2 regions of the Alkalihalobacterium sp. APHAB7 genome follow, and region 1 is predicted to be linked to the other one. Evidence: predicted binding sites of a transcription regulator. Region 1 holds the regulator's gene; the other holds the start of a gene.
What was found. Region 1 encodes CtsR, which represses protease genes until heat stress. Its sites were predicted from a motif close to ATGGTCAATAAAGGTCAAACA; they were not measured.
Positions count from the first base shown of each region.

Region 2: the regulator CtsR is predicted to act here: its motif matches at 5,101-5,121, upstream of ACNSTQ_RS05630 (ATP-dependent Clp protease ATP-binding subunit).

Region 1 covers NZ_JBLWFS010000023.1:17-9,536, forward strand. The annotation lists rRNA gene rrf (5S ribosomal RNA) at 83-198, shown strand; gene ACNSTQ_RS17765 (CtsR family transcriptional regulator) at 763-1,230, shown strand; gene ACNSTQ_RS17770 (UvrB/UvrC motif-containing protein) at 1,288-1,824, shown strand; gene ACNSTQ_RS17775 (protein arginine kinase) at 1,828-2,901, shown strand; gene clpC (ATP-dependent protease ATP-binding subunit ClpC) at 2,920-5,361, shown strand; gene radA (DNA repair protein RadA) at 5,542-6,918, shown strand; gene disA (DNA integrity scanning diadenylate cyclase DisA) at 6,921-7,994, shown strand; gene ACNSTQ_RS17795 (PIN/TRAM domain-containing protein) at 8,209-9,300, shown strand; gene ispD (2-C-methyl-D-erythritol 4-phosphate cytidylyltransferase) at 9,336-9,520, shown strand, end outside.
Region 2 covers NZ_JBLWFS010000004.1:7,893-17,412, forward strand. The annotation lists gene ACNSTQ_RS05600 (hypothetical protein) at 1-58, opposite strand, end outside; gene pcp (pyroglutamyl-peptidase I) at 229-861, shown strand; gene ACNSTQ_RS05610 (IDEAL domain-containing protein) at 1,116-1,412, shown strand; gene ACNSTQ_RS05615 (FAD/NAD(P)-binding protein) at 1,505-2,671, opposite strand; gene dcd (dCTP deaminase) at 2,840-3,370, shown strand; gene ACNSTQ_RS05625 (class I adenylate-forming enzyme family protein) at 3,488-5,029, opposite strand; gene ACNSTQ_RS05630 (ATP-dependent Clp protease ATP-binding subunit) at 5,216-7,249, shown strand; gene ACNSTQ_RS05635 (hypothetical protein) at 7,472-7,675, opposite strand; gene ACNSTQ_RS05640 (methyl-accepting chemotaxis protein) at 8,398-9,520, shown strand, end outside.

The sequences.
Region 1 (9,520 bases):
AGGAACGGATCGTATCTAAATACGTGAGTACCGGAAGGGCAAAACTGACGAAGAAATTCTAAGCTTATCAAAATCCGTAATGTCTAGTGGCGATAGCGAAGAGGTCACACCCGTTCCCATGCCGAACACGGAAGTTAAGCTCTTCAGCGCCGATGGTAGTTGGGGGCTTCCCCCTGTGAGAGTAGGACGTCGCTAGGCACAAAGCACAACCCAAATGGGTTGTGCTTTTTTAGATTCATTTCATTTTGTTTATCATTGTTTGACAATTTTTTTCAAAGGGATGAGTAGATACTACTTTATGTATTAAGAGGACTCAGAAGCCCTTATTGCAAGAAATTTTAGTGAATATCACATGGTTTTAGTAAAATAAGAGCCTCTCAGACCGCGAAACAAAAGATGAACATCAATAAAATTATACGCGCAACCTCGAAGCAGTAGTAGTTAGTTAAAAACATAAACCTAATCAATCTTACTAAAGTCTAAAAATCTTGTTTTAAGTCGAGAAAATGGATATTTTGTTACACTTAAAAAGATTAAGCAGATGGACTAATGACAACAGATAATCCGTAATGTTTCCGCTAATTTTGTTAATAGGAAAGAGGATTTTTACATATGGATCTCGAAAAGAATCTTTAACATACATAAAATCGAATGAAACTCATATTTTGGGCAATAATTATAGGTGTATGTGTTTGCAACTCTCAGTTATTTTTTTTATAATTAATATAGTCAAATATAGTCAAAGTCAAGGGAGGGGGCATGATGAGAAATATCTCTGATATTATTGAGCAGTATTTAAAAAATATTTTAACTGATAGTGATGGGGAGCTTATAGAAATTAAAAGAAGCGAACTAGCGAAACAATTTCAATGTGTTCCATCACAAATAAATTATGTGATTAGTACACGCTTTACCATTGAAAGAGGCTATATTGTTGAAAGTAAACGCGGTGGAGGCGGGTACATTCGAATAATAAAAGTAAAAGCGCACAATCAGTCAGACCTCTTTGAACAGATGATGCAGCTTATTGGTGATAAGGTAAGTCAAGCTAATGCAGAAGACTTGATTTCGAGGTTATACGAAGAGGGTGCTGTATCTAAGCGTGAAGCGAATTTAATGTTTAGTGTGATTGATCCTACATTATTTAATACAAATAATACTTTACTGCGGGATTATATTCGAGCGAATGTTCTCAAGTCAATGCTCCAAACTTTAAAATATCGAGAGTAGCTATGGTTTTTTTCCATACAATCCGTATCTAATGTTTTGAAGGGAGAGGTGGTTTTCATGATTTGTCAGGAGTGTAATAAACGTCCTGCCACTTTACACTTCACTAAAATAATTAACGGTGAAAAAACCGAGTTCCATATATGTGAACATTGTGCGAAAGAAAAAGGAGAGTACTTTCCAGGGTCGAATAGCTTTTCTATTCATCAATTGTTATCAGGGTTATTAAACTTCGAACAACCCGTTTCTAAAGGGCAAACGTCAGGAGTAAATCCAAGACAGCCATTAACTTGTGAGAAATGTAAAATGTCCTATGAACAATTTGTTCGAACTGGTAGGTTTGGGTGTGCCACTTGTTACGAAACCTTTAGTGATAAACTTGATCCTATTTTAAAGAAAGTCCATAGCGGTAATCACTCACACTCAGGGAAAATACCTAAAAGAATCGGTGGAACTATAGAGGTTCGTAGGAAGATTAATTCGTTAAAAGAGGCGTTACAACAGCATATTGCGAAAGAGGAATTTGAAGAAGCTGCGACTGTAAGAGATCAAATCCGTACATTAGAAAAATCTATATTCAATCAAGGGGAGGGGTAATTTATGTCACTTGAACGTTTTATTAGTGAAGCAATTAGCCCTTGGATGAAAAAAGATGGACCAGATTCGGATATTGTGTTGAGTAGCCGAATAAGATTAGCTAGGAACCTAAAAGATTTTACGTTTCCTATTTTGGCTACTATGGAGGAAGCCAAGTTAATTGTTAACCACATTAGCACAAATTTAATGAAAAACCCTTATAACTCAGTTGGCCAACTAGAGTTACTCCATATGGATGATTTAAAAGCTAATGTAAAGAAAGTATTAGTTGAAAAGCATTTGATTAGTCCTCATTTATCAGAAGAATCAAAGCATGGTGCTGTTCTACTAAGTGAGGATGAATCAGTCAGCATCATGATTAATGAAGAAGATCATCTACGAATCCAATGCTTGTTTTCTGGATTTCAATTAAGCGAAGGGCTTGTACTCGCTAGTGGTTTAGATGATTGGATTGAAGATAAGTTGACTTATGCTTTCGATGAAAAACGAGGGTACTTAACTAGCTGTCCAACGAATGTAGGAACTGGCTTGAGAGCTTCTGTTATGATGCATCTTCCTGCCCTGGTCATGACACAACAATTAAATAAAATATTACCGGCCATTAACCAGCTGGGGTTAGTTGTTCGGGGGATTTACGGTGAAGGTAGCGAAGCCTTAGGGAACTTGTTCCAAATTTCAAATCAAATGACGCTAGGAAAATCAGAACAAGATATTGTTGAAGATTTACGTGGAGTGGTTATCCAATTAATTCAACAAGAACGCTCAGCGAGAGAAAGGTTATTACAATCCTCAAAAATTCAATTAGAGGATCGTGTCTATCGTTCTTTTGGAGTTTTATCAAATAGTAGAATTATGGAGTCGAAGGAAGCGGCACAACGCTTATCAGAAGTACGATTGGGAATTGATCTAGGTTTAATTGAAGGTATTTCAGGTAATATCCTTAATGAACTTATGATATTAACTCAACCAGGATTTTTACAGCAGTTCGCCGGGGAAACGCTCTCTCCAAATCAAAGAGATGAGCGAAGAGCAGCACTTATTAGAGAACGTCTTAAACTAGAAGGCGTCCAGAAATAATCTTGGAGGTGGATGAATATGATGTTTGGAAGATTTACAGAAAGAGCTCAAAAAGTATTGGCGTTAGCACAAGAAGAAGCGATCCGTCTTGGTCATAATAATATTGGGACTGAACATATTCTACTAGGTCTTATCCGTGAAGGAGAAGGGATTGCTGCCAAAGCCCTTCAAGCCTTAGGTCTAGGTTCAGATAAAATTCAAAATGAAGTAGAAACTCTAATCGGTACTGGTCAAGAAGGAACGAAGACCATCCACTATACTCCGCGTGCCAAAAAAGTCATTGAACTTTCAATGGATGAAGCAAGAAAATTAGGTCATTCCTACGTTGGAACTGAACATATACTATTAGGGTTAATTCGTGAAGGAGAAGGTGTAGCTGCTCGTGTCCTAAACAATTTAGGGGTGAGTTTGAATAAAGCTCGCCAACAAGTGCTACAACTACTTGGAAGCAGTGAGGCGTCGGGTAGTAACCAACAATCTGGAGCAACTGCTCATGCCAATACACCAACTTTGGATAGTCTAGCGCGTGATCTTACGGCGATTGCTAAAGAAGAAGCGTTAGACCCTGTGATTGGAAGAAGCAAAGAAATCGAGCGTGTCATCCAAGTTCTTAGCCGCCGTACAAAAAACAATCCAGTTCTAATTGGTGAACCAGGGGTTGGTAAAACGGCGATAGCAGAAGGGTTAGCACAGGAAATTATTAATAATGAAGTTCCTGAAACTCTACGTAATAAGCGTGTGATGACCTTAGATATGGGTACGGTCGTAGCCGGTACAAAATATCGTGGTGAGTTTGAGGACCGTTTGAAAAAAGTAATGGATGAAATTCGTCAAGCTGGTAACGTAATCTTATTTATTGATGAGCTTCATACTCTTATTGGAGCAGGGGGCGCTGAGGGAGCAATTGATGCATCAAATATCTTAAAGCCTTCACTTGCTCGCGGTGAGTTACAATGTATTGGTGCAACCACTATAGATGAGTACCGTAAGTACATTGAAAAAGATGCGGCTTTAGAACGTCGTTTCCAGCCAATCCAAGTCAATGAGCCGACAAATGACGAGTCCGTTCAGATTTTAAAAGGGTTACGTGACCGTTATGAGGCGCATCACCGTGTAACAATTACAGATGCTGCGATTGAAGAGGCAGTTAAACTGTCAGATCGCTATATTTCCGACCGTTTTTTACCAGATAAAGCGATTGATCTAATTGATGAAGCTGCTTCAAAAGTCCGTTTACGTTCATATACAGCACCACCGAACTTAAAAGAACTTGAAGGTAGACTAGAAGAAACTCGAAAAGAAAAAGATGCAGCAGTTCAAAGCCAAGAATTTGAAAAGGCAGCTTCTTTACGTGACTCAGAGCAACGTTTACGAGAAGAACTAGATTCCATGAAAAATGAGTGGAAAAAGAAACAAGGGCAAGAAAATACAGAAGTAACTGTAGAAGATATTGCCCAAGTCGTTACAAGCTGGACAGGAATTCCTGTATCAAGACTAGTAGAAGAAGAAACAGATCGTCTTCTTCGTATGGAAGAAATTCTTCACAAACGTGTGATTGGTCAAGGGGAGGCTGTAAAAGCTATTTCTAAGGCCGTTCGTCGTGCGCGTGCTGGCTTAAAAGATCCAAAACGTCCAATTGGTTCATTTATTTTCTTAGGTCCTACAGGTGTAGGTAAAACCGAACTTGCTCGTGCTGTTGCAGAAACATTATTTGGCGATGAAGATGCGTTTATTCGTATTGATATGTCTGAATACATGGAAAAGCATGCAACGAGTCGTTTAGTTGGCTCACCTCCAGGTTATGTTGGTCATGATGAGGGTGGACAATTAACGGAGAAAGTTCGTCGTAATCCATATTCCGTTATCTTACTTGACGAAATTGAAAAAGCGCACCCAGAAGTTTTTAATATTCTATTACAAGTATTAGAAGATGGAAGACTAACGGACTCTAAAGGGCGTACAGTAGACTTTAGAAATACAGCTGTTATTATGACGTCTAACGTAGGGGCTAGTACTCTTCGCAAAAATAAATCACTTGGTTTCACTGTAGATAGTGAGGATCAAAACTATAAAGATATGAAAGGTAAAGTCATGACTGAGCTAAAAAATAGCTTCCGTCCAGAGTTCCTAAATCGTATCGATGAGATCATTGTCTTCCACTCTCTTGAGAAGAAACATATCCGTGAGATCATTAGTTTAATGGCAGAACAGTTAGAAAAGCGTCTTGCTGAACAAGGCATTCAATTTGAATTGACTGAAGCGGCCAAAGATAAAATTTCGGATGAAGGATTTGACCCAGAGTATGGAGCGCGTCCACTGCGTCGAGCCCTGCAAAAACAAGTCGAGGACCGTCTATCTGAAGAATTGTTAAAAGGAAATATTAAAAAAGGACAAAAAGCAATTATCGATGTAAAAGAGAATGAGCTTGTCGTTGAAACAAAAGAAAGTGCACAAGTCTAAAAGTAATAGCTTTTAAGAAAGGGAACTGGGGGAGATATTTCTCTTTCAGTTCTTTTTCAATCATTAGGATATACAAAGAAAAGCCATCTACTTATACTTCTTTTGGTAATAAGTCGTGTTTTTCTAAAAACCATTCATGATACAATTAACATAAGAGTAGGTTATAAAGAGGGGAATAGAATGGCGAAAAAGAAAACGAAATTTGTATGTCAAGAATGTGGTTATGAATCCACGAAATGGATGGGTAAATGTCCAGGCTGTCAAAGTTGGAATTCGATGGTCGAGGAATTTGCTGAGTCTGCAACGAAAGGACGAAGCTTTGTTACCGGCGAGCGTACGGAAACTTCAAGTCGACCACAATCAATCACCAAAGTAGAAAACGAACTTGAGGAAAGAATTAGTACTGAAATGAAAGAGTTAAATCGCGTATTAGGTGGGGGCATTGTGCCGGGCTCACTTGTATTAGTAGGTGGAGACCCCGGTATTGGGAAGTCTACGATTTTACTTCAGCTTTCCTATCAGTTAGCTAAGAACTCTTATAAAGTGCTTTATATTTCTGGAGAAGAATCGATGAAACAAACGAAGCTAAGAGCAGATCGATTAGGTGTCTTAGCTGATCAATTATATGTGTTATCGGAGACAGATGTCGATTATATTGAGAAGGCCATTAACGACATTCAACCAACACTCGTTGTAATTGATTCTATTCAAACGGTGTTCCATCAAGATGTTACTTCTGCACCGGGGAGTGTTTCACAAGTCAGAGAATGTACTGCGGCGTTTATGAAAATTGCCAAAACGAAAGGAATTGCAATTTTTATCGTCGGTCACGTTACGAAACAAGGATCAATTGCCGGTCCTAAACTATTAGAGCATATGGTAGATTCTGTTCTTTACTTTGAAGGAGAAAGGCATCATACCTATCGAATTTTAAGAGCAGTGAAAAATCGCTTTGGCTCAACGAATGAAATCGGGATATTTGAAATGAAGGAAGGCGGACTAGAAGAAGTCGTCAATCCATCTGAGATCTTTCTAGAGGAAAGAACAGAAGGAGCAGCAGGCTCGACAGTCGTAGCATCGATGGAGGGAACAAGGCCCGTTTTAGTTGAAATTCAAGCACTTGTTTCGCCAACAAGCTTTGGTAACCCTAGAAGAATGGCTACAGGAATTGACCATAATCGAGTGTCGCTCTTAATGGCAGTATTGGAAAAGCGAGTCGGGTTGTTATTGCAAAGCCAAGATGCCTATTTAAATGTGGCAGGTGGGGTTCGTTTAGATGAGCCAGCTATTGATTTAGCCATTGCTTTAAGTATTGCGTCCAGCTTTAGGAATCAATCGACGCAGCCGACAGATGTAATGATTGGAGAAGTTGGATTAACAGGGGAAGTTAGACGAGTAGCTAGAATTGAGCAACGAATTAATGAGGCGGCAAAGCTCGGTTTTAAGCGAGCGATTATTCCTCAGAAAAATATCGGCGGCTGGACGATTCCAAAGAGTATTCAAGTCATTGGGGTGGAAACGCTTGAAGATGCTCTAGACGTTGCGCTAGGAGGCTAAGAATGGAAGAACGAAAAAAAGGAAAGTTTATCACCGATATTTTAAAACTAGTAGCGCCAGGGACAGCATTAAGAGATGGTATTGATAATGTACTTAGAGCTAAAACAGGTGGATTAATCGTTTTAGGGTACAATGCAGAGATGCAAAATATCGTAGATGGCGGCTTTTTTATCGATTGTGAATTTTCACCCGCTTATTTATATGAGCTAGCTAAAATGGATGGTGCAATCATTTTAAGTAAAGATGGGCAAAGTATTTTATATGCAAATACGCAACTTAACCCTAATAACTCGATTTCTTCGAATGAAACGGGGATCCGTCATAGAACAGCAGAGCGTGTTGCGAAACAAACAGGGAATTTAGTCATCTCGATTTCACAACGTCGCAATGTTATTACGCTGTATAAAGGAGAGTACCAATATTCGTTGCGAGATATTGGCGTTATTTTGACGAAGGCTAATCAAGCCATTCAAACGTTAGAGAAATACAAGACAGTATTAGATCAAGGTATTACAAATTTAGGAGCATTAGAGTTTGAGGAACTTGTCACTTTTCAAGAAGTGTTTCAAGTCATTCACCGAGTGCAAATGGTATTACGTATAAAAAACGAAATCTTAAACTATGTAAACGAGCTTGGTAGTGAAGGGCGTTTAATTACTATGCAGTTGAATGAACTTGTCTCTAATATTGAGAAAGAAGCACTTCTATTAATTAAGGACTACGTCAAAGAAAAGTCACAAGATGCTTATGAAACGTTAAAAGATTTACAGAAGTTATCGAATGAAGAGTTACTAGACGAGCAGCTTGTCGTTAAGTTGCTGGGATACTCGAAAAACTTCAATATCCAAGAGCAAACCGTCTGTCCTAGGGGATATCGCATTCTATACAAAATTCCACGTTTACCATCTCTTGTCATAGAGAATTTAATAGATACATACGGGGATTTAAGTCAAATTATGGTTGCGTCTATTAAAGAGCTTGATGAAGTTGAAGGAATTGGAGAAGCACGTGCGAAAATGATTAAACATGGGTTAAATCGAATTCAGGAACAACTATTTATTGATCGCCATATATAATCTATTTCGACAAAAAAGGTCATTTCAGTTGTAATGTGTTGACGAATTTAGGAGAAAGATATATAATGGATAGTTTTAAATTGACATTGAACAAGGACATCTGATACGGTTAATTGTATACTACCTTAGAATTATTGTGTGATTTTGTGGAAAATATAGGTTGGTACGTTTCAAAAGAAAAAGTTTGTCTATAATAGTAAAAGGAGGTGAAATCATGCTAAAACGAATAGTCCAACTATTTTTTGTCCTAATAGGTGGGACGTTAGGGTTTCTATTCATTCCTGAATTAATTGAAATCCTAAATTTTGGTGAGTTGCCAAATTGGGTTATGAGTTCTTATGCAGGAGCAGTTTTTGGAGCAATTATTTTTTATCTTTCTACTTTTTGGTTAGCTGATTATATCGTTGGTTTGATGAGGTTGATGGAAGAAGCCATTGTGAAAGCACCAATAACCGACGTACTTTTTGGAACAATGGGTCTTATCGTAGGTTTAATTGTTGCCTACTTGATTGGGATCCCAATTGACGCGATTCAAGTACCTGTGATCAGCTCAGTTTTACCGATCTTTATTACTTTTTTCCTTGGTTACTTTGGTTTCCAGATTGGATTTAAAAAGCGTGATGAACTTATAAATCTCTTTTCGGTCGCACAACGCAAAGACAAAAAGAAAGATGGAGACGTCGAAAAAGAACAAACCCGCACGATGAAACTACTAGATACTAGTGTTATTATTGACGGTCGTATTGCAGATATTTGTAAAACAGGATTTTTAGAGGGGACATTAATTATTCCTGAATTTGTATTGGAAGAGTTACAACATATTGCCGATTCTTCGGATGTGCTAAAAAGAAACCGGGGTCGTCGTGGATTAGATATCTTGAATAAAATCCAAAAGGAATTACCAATCAAGGTTGAAATATATGAAGGTGATTTTGATGAAATTCAAGAAGTGGACAGCAAGTTAGTAAAGCTAGCCAAATTGCTTTCAGGTATTGTAGTTACAAACGATTTTAACTTGAATAAAGTTTGTGAGTTGCAAGGTGTTCCTGTTTTAAATATTAATGACTTGGCAAATGCGGTTAAGCCAGTTGTTCTTCCTGGCGAAGAATTAAATGTTCAAGTGATTAAAGATGGGAAAGAGCACAATCAAGGTGTTGCTTACTTAGATGACGGAACAATGATCGTCGTTGAAGGCGGTCGAGATTACATTGGTAAACAAATTGATGTAATTGTTACGAGTGTTCTTCAAACAAGTGCAGGGCGGATGATTTTTGCCAAGCCTAAATTACTTGAAAAGGCATTATAAATATTAGAACTAAATAAGGTAGTGGTGAGGAGATTATGAACTATTCAGTAGTTATTCCTGCAGCAGGGCAAGGAAAACGAATGAAGGCAGGACAAAACAAACAATTTTTGCAATTATCTAGCATTCCCCTTATTATTCATACTCTTCTTGTATTTGAAAAAGATCCATGGTGTCGCCAAATCATTCTTGTTACGAATAAAGAAGAGAAAGAAATCATGAT
Region 2 (9,520 bases), on a different contig from region 1:
GACTGATGAGGTTTTCAAATAAGTTAATGCTATCTAATAAACTTTTTGGCGGATTCATAATGATCACTCCTTATAGCCTTTTCCATTATAGGCAGAAGGGGAGAACAATGAAAGAAAAACAATTTGGTAATAAAACTAATTTATGTTTACATGCTTTTGAAAATTGCCACTTGGACGTTGGACCTTTAAAATAAAAGTATGCAGCAATGAAGGAGGCAATATCTAATTATGAAAGTTCTATTATCAGGCTTTGAGCCATTTGGAGATTTTAAAGTAAATCCTACGTTAGAAATGGTTAAAGAAGTTCAAGAGTTAGGTGTAGAAGGAGTAGAAATAGAAATAATCGGTTTGCCAGTCGTATATGGACAATGTGTAGATCAACTATTAGCTAAAATTGAAGAAGTTAACCCTGATATTGTTCTGTCTTGTGGTCTAGCTTTTGGACGAGCAGCGATTACTCCTGAACGAATAGGAATTAATATTCAAGATACTGCAGGTGAGGGTGATAAAGGAGATAATCAAGGAGAAAAGCCAGTCGATCGCCCGATCATTAAAGGTGGTCCCGATGGATTATTTACGACGCTCCCGATCCGATTGATGGTAGAACGCTTAATCCAAGAAGGGATCCCAGCACAAATTTCAAATACAGCTGGTACATATATTTGTAATAATACATTATATGGAATTTTACATCATATCAATAAGAAACAACACCATACAAAAGCTGGATTTGTTCATTTTCCTGCCACTCCAGACATGGTTACATCTCGTCCGAATATCCCAAGTATGTCTATGAGTGAACAGGTAAGAGGTTTAGCACTTATGATTGAAGCAATAAGAGATCATTCACAAACAAACTAACTGAATATGATCGTTTTCTTCGCACCCCAATAAGTTACAATGCACTGTCGCATTAGATATATGGGGTGCTTTTACTTTTCCGTAAAATAGGCTTAATTTAATCATCAGAGAGGTTTAGAGGTGAATAAACTGGGGAAAACAAAATGTAATATCAATAAAAATAGAAATTAGATAAAATTGGTCAAATTTGGACAATAAAAATGTTTGAATTATTTGAAAATTTAATGTAAAATAACAAAAAGGAGGTAACTTCTATGAACAAATTTGCCATTGATAAAAAGCTTATGAAACAATTAGCCGCGATTCGTAATAAGAAGAAGCCTTCAGAAGAAATTCTGAATTCCCTGTATGCCCAAGCGATGCTTGAATATTCCATATACGAGTATCAGAAAAATGCAATTTTTAACCAAATTGATGAGGCGTTAGAGGAAAAAGATGAAAAAAGATTTTTCGTATTATCAACACATTACAATGAGTTGTTGGATCGTTATCGTCCAGGGAAAACGTTGTTTGAAAAAGGATATGAATTAAATATACAATTTGTTGATTAATTATAGCAGAGTGTCTTGTGCACTCTGCTTTTTTTGTTTTTTAATTATTTACTTACGGTTTGTAGGTACAGAAAGTCAAAATGGATATGAAGCTAAATGGACTGTAGTATTTTTTCAATTCCCCGGCGTGCACCGGATATATTTCTGGCGACAGGTCCAATCTCAAGTTCAGAAAGAGCGCCAATGGCATATAACCCTTCATCCCATTGCAATGAATTAGACAATATAGGATAGCCGCACGCAGCACATCGCAGCTTGCGTTCTTCAATCGTTGTAGTTAACCATTCAATACCAGGCGGTGATTGATGAAAACCAGTGGCAAGAAGGATGTGTTCACTTTTAACTGTATCACCAGACAGTAACTTTACTTCATTCATGGAGTCGATTATTTGCAGCCCTTCAACTTCATCACGTAAAAAAGAGAGAGCACCGCTTTTGATTTGCTTACTAACTTTCGCTTTAAGGTCAAGGGGTAATGAACCTCGATGCCTAGCTTGACGTATCATATCTCGTCGCTTGTCATAACTAGAAACGGCTTGGAAGCTTCTCATTAATTTGGGACCGAGCCATCCTGGGTCCGAGTCAAACTGGTGGACTCGAAGGGAATGTCTTGAAATCTGAGTCACGTTTCCTGGAAGATGACGGCTCCATTTGATGGAAGCATGGGCAGCTGTAATCCCACCACCGACAATCATTAAGGATTTAATAGTTGCCGGTACTTGCTGTTCGCGATCAAATACATGTGAAATAGACGCACCGTTTTCCTGAGCTGTAACCGCCCACTCAGGCCAGTATGGATGTTCACTCAATCCAATGGCTAATATAACATTTTTGCTTTCAAGCTGTTGGCCATCCTTAAGGACAACTTGCCAATTTTTATTACCTTTCTTTAACTGAACGACTCTGCCTTGAATCCAACTATTATAAAGTCTAGTTTCTTCAAATAGTTGCTCACAGTGATTGTTAAAAAGCTGTAAACCAGGTCGATCATACGGCCTATAAAAAGCAGCATAAGGCTTTCCGCTTGCCGTTTTCGAAAACTTTTCAAGGTCAAAATGAGCAGGTGCCAAATGATGAATCGACGGAGAACGTAAATAAGGCATTTCAATAGTAGATGTACAATGAAGCCACATGGATAATGGCTTTTCATTTGGGTCGATTATGGCTAAGTTTTCAATTGCAACTTTTTTCTGTTTGAGGAGATAAACAGCTGCCGTACATCCTTGAATACCTCCACCAATAATTAGCCAGTCAATCATGATGTAACCTCCAAAACTATAATCGTAATCATTACTATTTAATATACAAAAATACAGGTTATTATGCAATGTATTCTTTTATGACAGCGAAGAATATGGTAAGCTACAAATCGTAACAATTACGTTTTGTTTACGATAAATAACTTTAATAATAGTGAGGAGAAAGCGATGATCTTATCAGATAAAACAATAAATGAAATGTTAAACAAGGGAGAACTTTCAATAGAGCCCCTAGTTGATGGACAAATACAACCCGCTTCTGTAGACATTCGTTTGGGAACACACTTTTTGAAAATTGATGAAAATGCAATCGAATCGATATCATTTGATAAAGAAGCGAAGTATATTGAATTTGAAAGTGATGAAGTCGTCATCCCCCCAAACTCATTCTTATTAGCAACAACGAAAGAATATATAAAGCTCCCAAACCATGTAACCGCATTTGTAGAAGGAAGAAGTTCAATTGGAAGAATGGGGCTATTTATTCAAAATGCCGGCTGGGTCGACCCTGGTTTTGAAGGTGAAATTACATTAGAGCTCTATAACGCAAATCGACTTCCTATAAAATTGAAGTCAGGGCGTCGAATTTGTCAGCTTGTTTTTGCATTAATGGATCAAGAAGCCAAAACTCCTTATCAAGGAAAATACCAAGGACAACGTCAGGCTGTAGGAAGTCGAATTTATAAAGATATCGATTAGCATCATTCAAAACAGCGGGCCTAAAGACAGGCCCAGCTGTTTTTGGATTCAAGTCGCAGGACAGAGTTCAATCGATGTCGCATAATAGTTAATATTCACTACTTACTTTATGTTAACTTAGACTCTCTTTCCTTGACCTTGCCAGTAAGGTCCACGAAGTTCTGTTTTTAGTATTTTACCAGACGGATTTCGAGGCAAAGCTGAGACGAAGTCTACTGATTTAGGCTTCTTGTAACTAGCTAACCTGCCTTCACAGTAGGAGATAATCTCTTCTTCTGTTAAGGGGACACCTTCTTTAGGGACGACAATCGCCTTCACCGACTCACCCCAAACCGGATCAGGTATACCGATGACAGCAACTTCCAAAATGCTTGCATGTGTATATAAAAACTCCTCAATTTCACGGGGATAAATGTTAACACCACCACTAATCAGCATATCCTTTTTACGATCCACAATATAATAATAGCCGTCTTCGTCTTGGCGTGCCATATCTCCAACTGTAAAAAAATCACCATAAAAAGACTCTCGATTAGCTTCTTCATTTTGGTAGTATCCATCTAATAGATAAGGAGCTTTAATATATAATTCGCCAACCTCGCCAATAGCAACTTGATTTTTTTGTTCGTCTAATAGTAAGCATTCTACTAGTGGAAACGGCTGCCCGACACAGGCATCTCTTTCTTTGATGTCTTTTGGCTTAATATTTAACGTTATTGCGCTTTCAGTAGACCCATAGAATTCGTGAAGGTCAGTACCATTAAAATACTTCAGTATTTCATTTTTTGTTTGTGTTGGTAATGGGGCTCCAGCTGAAATTAATACGCGCATGGTCGTGTGGTTATATTTTTCTTTCGTTTTAGAAGGAAGGTTAAGTATAAAATTAAACATCGTCGGTGCCATAAAAGTATTGGTTGCTTTATACTTTTCCGTTAATTGTAAAAATTGTTCCGGATCGAAGGTTTCTTGTATTACAACCGTACCACCAACAATAAGTTGCATCAGTAAGAAAATCCATGGGGCTGCATGATAGATCGGTCCAGCAACAATATGAATGTCAGACTCATCAATTTTGTACTCATAAGCAGCAACGATGCCAGTAAGGACACGTGAACGGTGTGAGATGACAACGGCTTTTGGTTTTCCTGTTGTTCCAGAAGTATAGCCGTAATAAAACGGATCGGTTTCGTCAATAGGTACATTAGGTTCTTCCGTTGAACCAGATTGAAGAAATGCTTCATATTCATGAAATGGATAGTCGGATTGACCATCTACGACAAGAAGTGTATCTAGGACCGGAGTCAAAGGAAGAATGTTACGAATGATAGATTCATAGTCACCAGTCGTTATGACACCACGGGATTCAGAATGGTTAAGAATATATTCAATATCCTTACTCAGTAAGCGGTAGTTAATGGGAACGAGGATGACACCAATTTTAGCGAGGGCACCAATGATTTCAACATAAGTAGAATGATTTTTCATAAATACAGCAACTTTGTCACCTTTTTGAAACCCTCTTTTAGTAAAGGCATTTGCCAATTGATTTGTTCTAGTATTGAGTTCTTCGTATGTATGTGTTTGATTGTGAAAGATGACAGCAGGTTTATCACGATATTTAGAGGCATTTTGTTTGAAAAAAGAGCCGACGGTAAGCATAAACTCACATCCTTTTATAAACGAGTATACAAACATTGTAACAAAATTCTGAAAATAAAAAAATGAAATAAAAGGTCAGAATTAGTCAAAAATAAGTTGCCATTTATAGTCATTTGGTATATATTAAAAATAATTAAAGGTCAAAGTTAGTCAAAGTCAAATTAGACCAAAAAAGGAGTGAAAAAAATGAAGTGTACAAAGTGTCAAAGCCGTGAAGCGAATGTCTTTTTACAAGTAGAGGTCAATGGTCAAAGAAGAGAATTAACGGTATGTTCTCACTGCTACGAGGAAATTCGTAAGGAAGCTAAAAGAGGTGCAATGTTTTCAACGTCTACCTTTGATTACGAGGCAAAAAATAGCGGTGAGGACTGCTCTTCAGGGTCATGCAATATCGAACCTGAAAAAACGAGTGTATTAAAACAATTTGGAAGAAACGTAACCGAGGTTGCGAAAACGGGGATGATCGACCCGGTAATTGGACGCGATGATGAAATTGAACAAGTCACAGAAATCTTAAATCGTCGTAATAAAAATAACCCAGTGCTTATCGGAGAGCCAGGAGTCGGAAAAACAGCAATTGCTGAAGGTCTTGCCCTAAGAATTATTGAAGGAAATGTTCCATCTAAATTACGAAATAAAGAAATCATTTCACTTGATGTCGCTTCACTTATTTCAGGAACTTCATATCGAGGACAGTTTGAAGAACGAATGAAGCAGCTCTTAGCTGAGTTAGAAGCCAACCAGAATACTGTACTTTTTATTGATGAAATTCATCAGCTCGTTGGTGCAGGAAAAACAGAAGGTTCAATGGATGCAGGAAATATATTGAAACCTGCGTTAGCCCGTGGGCAAATCCAAGTCATAGGGGCAACAACTCTTAAAGAGTACCGCGATATTGAAAAGGATGGCGCACTTGAAAGACGTTTTCAACCGATTAAGGTCAATGAATCGTCTGTAGATGATGCGATTACGATATTGAAAGGACTAGCGCCAAAATATGAAGCTTACCACGGTGTAAAATATCCTGAAGAAGTTATTAAGACTTGCGTTGAACTTTCACATCGTTTCATACAAGATCGACAGCTCCCAGATAAGGCCATCGATTTACTGGATGAAGCAGGTTCAAAATGCAATTTAAAAGATGCGAGCAATAAACAAGCAAATATTGAAGCAAGGTTAGAAGCTATTCAAAAGGAAAAAATAAAAGCTGCTGAAAAAGAAGACTATGAAACAGCCGCGAAATTACGTCAAGAAGAACTACAATTAGAAGAAAAGCTGAAACACGCAGAAAATAATGACCCAGCGGTAACGGTTGAGGACATTCAACTTTTAATTGAAAAGAAAACGGGCATCCCTGTTCGAAAATTACAACAAAGTGAGCAAGAAAAGCTAAGAAACTTACAAGTTCAACTCGCAAATAAAGTCATTGGTCAAGCTGCGGCTGTCGAAGCGGTAGCGAAAGCGATCCGAAGAAACCGTGCAGGCTTTAGTCGTTCGAATCGTCCGATTGCCTCTTTCATGTTTGTAGGTCAAACAGGGGTAGGAAAAACAGAACTAACAAAAGTATTGGCTGAAGAACTATTTGGAAATAGAGACGCTCTTATTCGATTAGATATGAGCGAGTATATGGAAAAACACACCGTTTCTAAATTGATTGGCTCACCACCTGGCTATGTAGGGCATGAAGAAGCGGGACAGTTAACGGAACAAATTCGCAGAAATCCTTATAGTATCGTTCTCTTAGACGAAATAGAAAAAGCACATCCTGAAGTTCAACACCTCTTCTTGCAAATTCTTGAAGACGGAAGACTTACAGATAGTCACGGACGCACTATTAGCTTTAAAGATACAGTGATTATTATGACAAGTAATGCCAAGATACTCGATCAGTACTTCAAACCGGAGTTTCTAAATCGAATTGACTCAACAGTCCATTTTAATCAGCTAGAAAAAGAACATCTGATGCAAATTGTTGATTTAATGCTCGAAGATGTGTTTAGAAAAGCAGAAGAACAATCACTGAATATTGAAATCAAAAACGAGGCAAAAGAAATGCTTGTAGAAAAAGGATACGATCCAAACTTTGGTGCGCGTCCTTTGAGAAGAGCGATTCAAGAAAAAATTGAAGATCCAATTGTCGATTTAATTATCGATGAAGAAGATGTAAAGGCTGTGAAAGTAGACGTAATTGAAGAACAAATTGTTGTGTTCAAAAAATAATTTACAAGGTTCGACTAGTAAAAAATATTGTTATATATAATTGTTGATATAATGCCGATGATTAACTTAACTTAACTTAACTTAACTTAACTTAACTTAACTTAACTTAGCTATAAAATTAGAAGCATCCTGTCCTTTTGGAAAGGGAGGATGCTTCTTTATTCTTTCAGTATATCATTTGAGAGATAGATCTTAAGGTTGTTCATTAAATATTCTCACGTATTACGTTAGATGAACGTAAGCATTTTGAAGGATTTTTTCTTTCATGACATAAGTTTGAAATACCATCTCAAGTGCAGTATCTTCACAACCAACTTTTTCTTTAACATCTTCATACGTGCCATGTAAAAAACGATCAACTTCCAACAACTTCTTCATTTTTAATGCATTATAGCCCACAGTCATCACCTTTCCTTTATTATTCATAAATAAATTAATTCCTTTTCCTTTTTCTAACTATTATTAGCATATCATGTCGAAATAGTCTATATATGTGATCATTTTTTTGAAGCAATTTCCAAGTAAAGACCACAAGAGGACATTAATAAGTATATGTACTATATATGTATTAGCTATTAAAGGAAATGGTGAAAGGGGTTACAGTTTAAATTTATGTAAATTCGACACAAATTATGAAAAAAGGAAAAATAAAAATATAAAGTTAATACATAAATTATGTTAATAAAACACTTTTTTTTGTACAGGAGCACTTTGGATGAAACAGAAAGATAATGGTTAGATAGAGAGCAGATTTTTTCATTGATCATGTAAGAAATAATTTCAATATATCATTAGTGTTTATAGGTATAAAGTCTCAATGGATATAAATCGTTTAAAAATTTTAACTTTTCATACAAAACTATTGAAAATAACTAAAACATAACCGATAGTAGAATAAATGAAGCGAAATTAAAGGAATAAGGAGGTAAGTTAAGTTTTTTCATGGATATATAGGAGGTTGCTTAAACTAAGTGTTAATCATCTGTAACTCTCTATTAGGTATAATGACTTGTGTTTATAGTCACGAAAAAATAACTAACATTCTTGAAATCGCTTCATTTTCGAGGCGCTGATCAGTATTAGGGAATCATAACTAATGAGTTACAGCGCAAAAGAGAGATTATATAGAAATGGGTGGGGGGAATATCATGAAAAGTTTAAAAATGAAATTATTATTCGTCATGCTACCAATCGTTGCAGTTGCATTAATTGTCGTAGCCTACATCAATCAGGATAAGGCGAAAGATTTTTTAGAAGTTGAATTTACTGAAAAATCAGAGATTAGTTTAGAAAACGCGCAACGATACATTAACCATTACTTTGAACAGCGTATTAGACAAGTTGAAGTAATGGCTAACACGGAGACATTAAAGTCTAATGACAGGGAAGATATTGTGAACTATATTATTTCAGAGTTTAATCGAACCAGTGATTATGAAATGATATTATATTCAGACCTGAAAGGAAATGCAATTTCACAAGGTCGAACGGAAGCTGACGTATCAAATCGTGATTATTTTATTCAAGTATTGGAAACCAATGAAACTGCTGTTTCAGAGCCAATCGTATCAAGGGCAAGTGGTGAACAAGTAGTAGCCATTGCAGTTCCTGTTCATAATGGTCAAAAAAATATTGGCGTAATTATAGCAACAATCCCAATCGGAGAAATTGTGCAATTAGTATCAGAATTACAAATAGGTGAAAAGGGGTATGCGTTTCTTGTTAACCACTTAGGAACAATCATCGCTCATCCTAATCAAGACTATATTGGGGAAGTAAATTTATTAGAAACAGACAATGAACAATTAGCTAGTATTGTTTCATCCACATTGCGAGGTGAAACTGGAGCGGATCAGTTTGTAGATAATGGGCTGGATAGTTTTGCCTACTATACTTTAATTCCAGCTACACAAATGGGTTTAATCATTTCCGCCCCGGTCGAAGAAATTACAAGTAATCTATCTTATTTAGCTATGTTATCTTTTGTGACTACAGCAGTCGTACTAGGCTTTACGTTTATCATTATTATTATCTTTGCAAGAAAGTTAGTCACACCTATTCAGAGACTAAGTGAACTAACAACAAAGGTTGCACAAGGAGATTTAACGATTGCTTCAGAATATGAGTCAAATGATGAGGTTGGTACTCTCGGCTCCAACTTTAATGCCATGATCAAAAAAATCCAGGAATTATTATTAAGAATTGAAAAAGTATCTACAACAGTAAAGACGTCATCAGATGTAATGCTTATTTCAAGTGAAGAAACGAAAA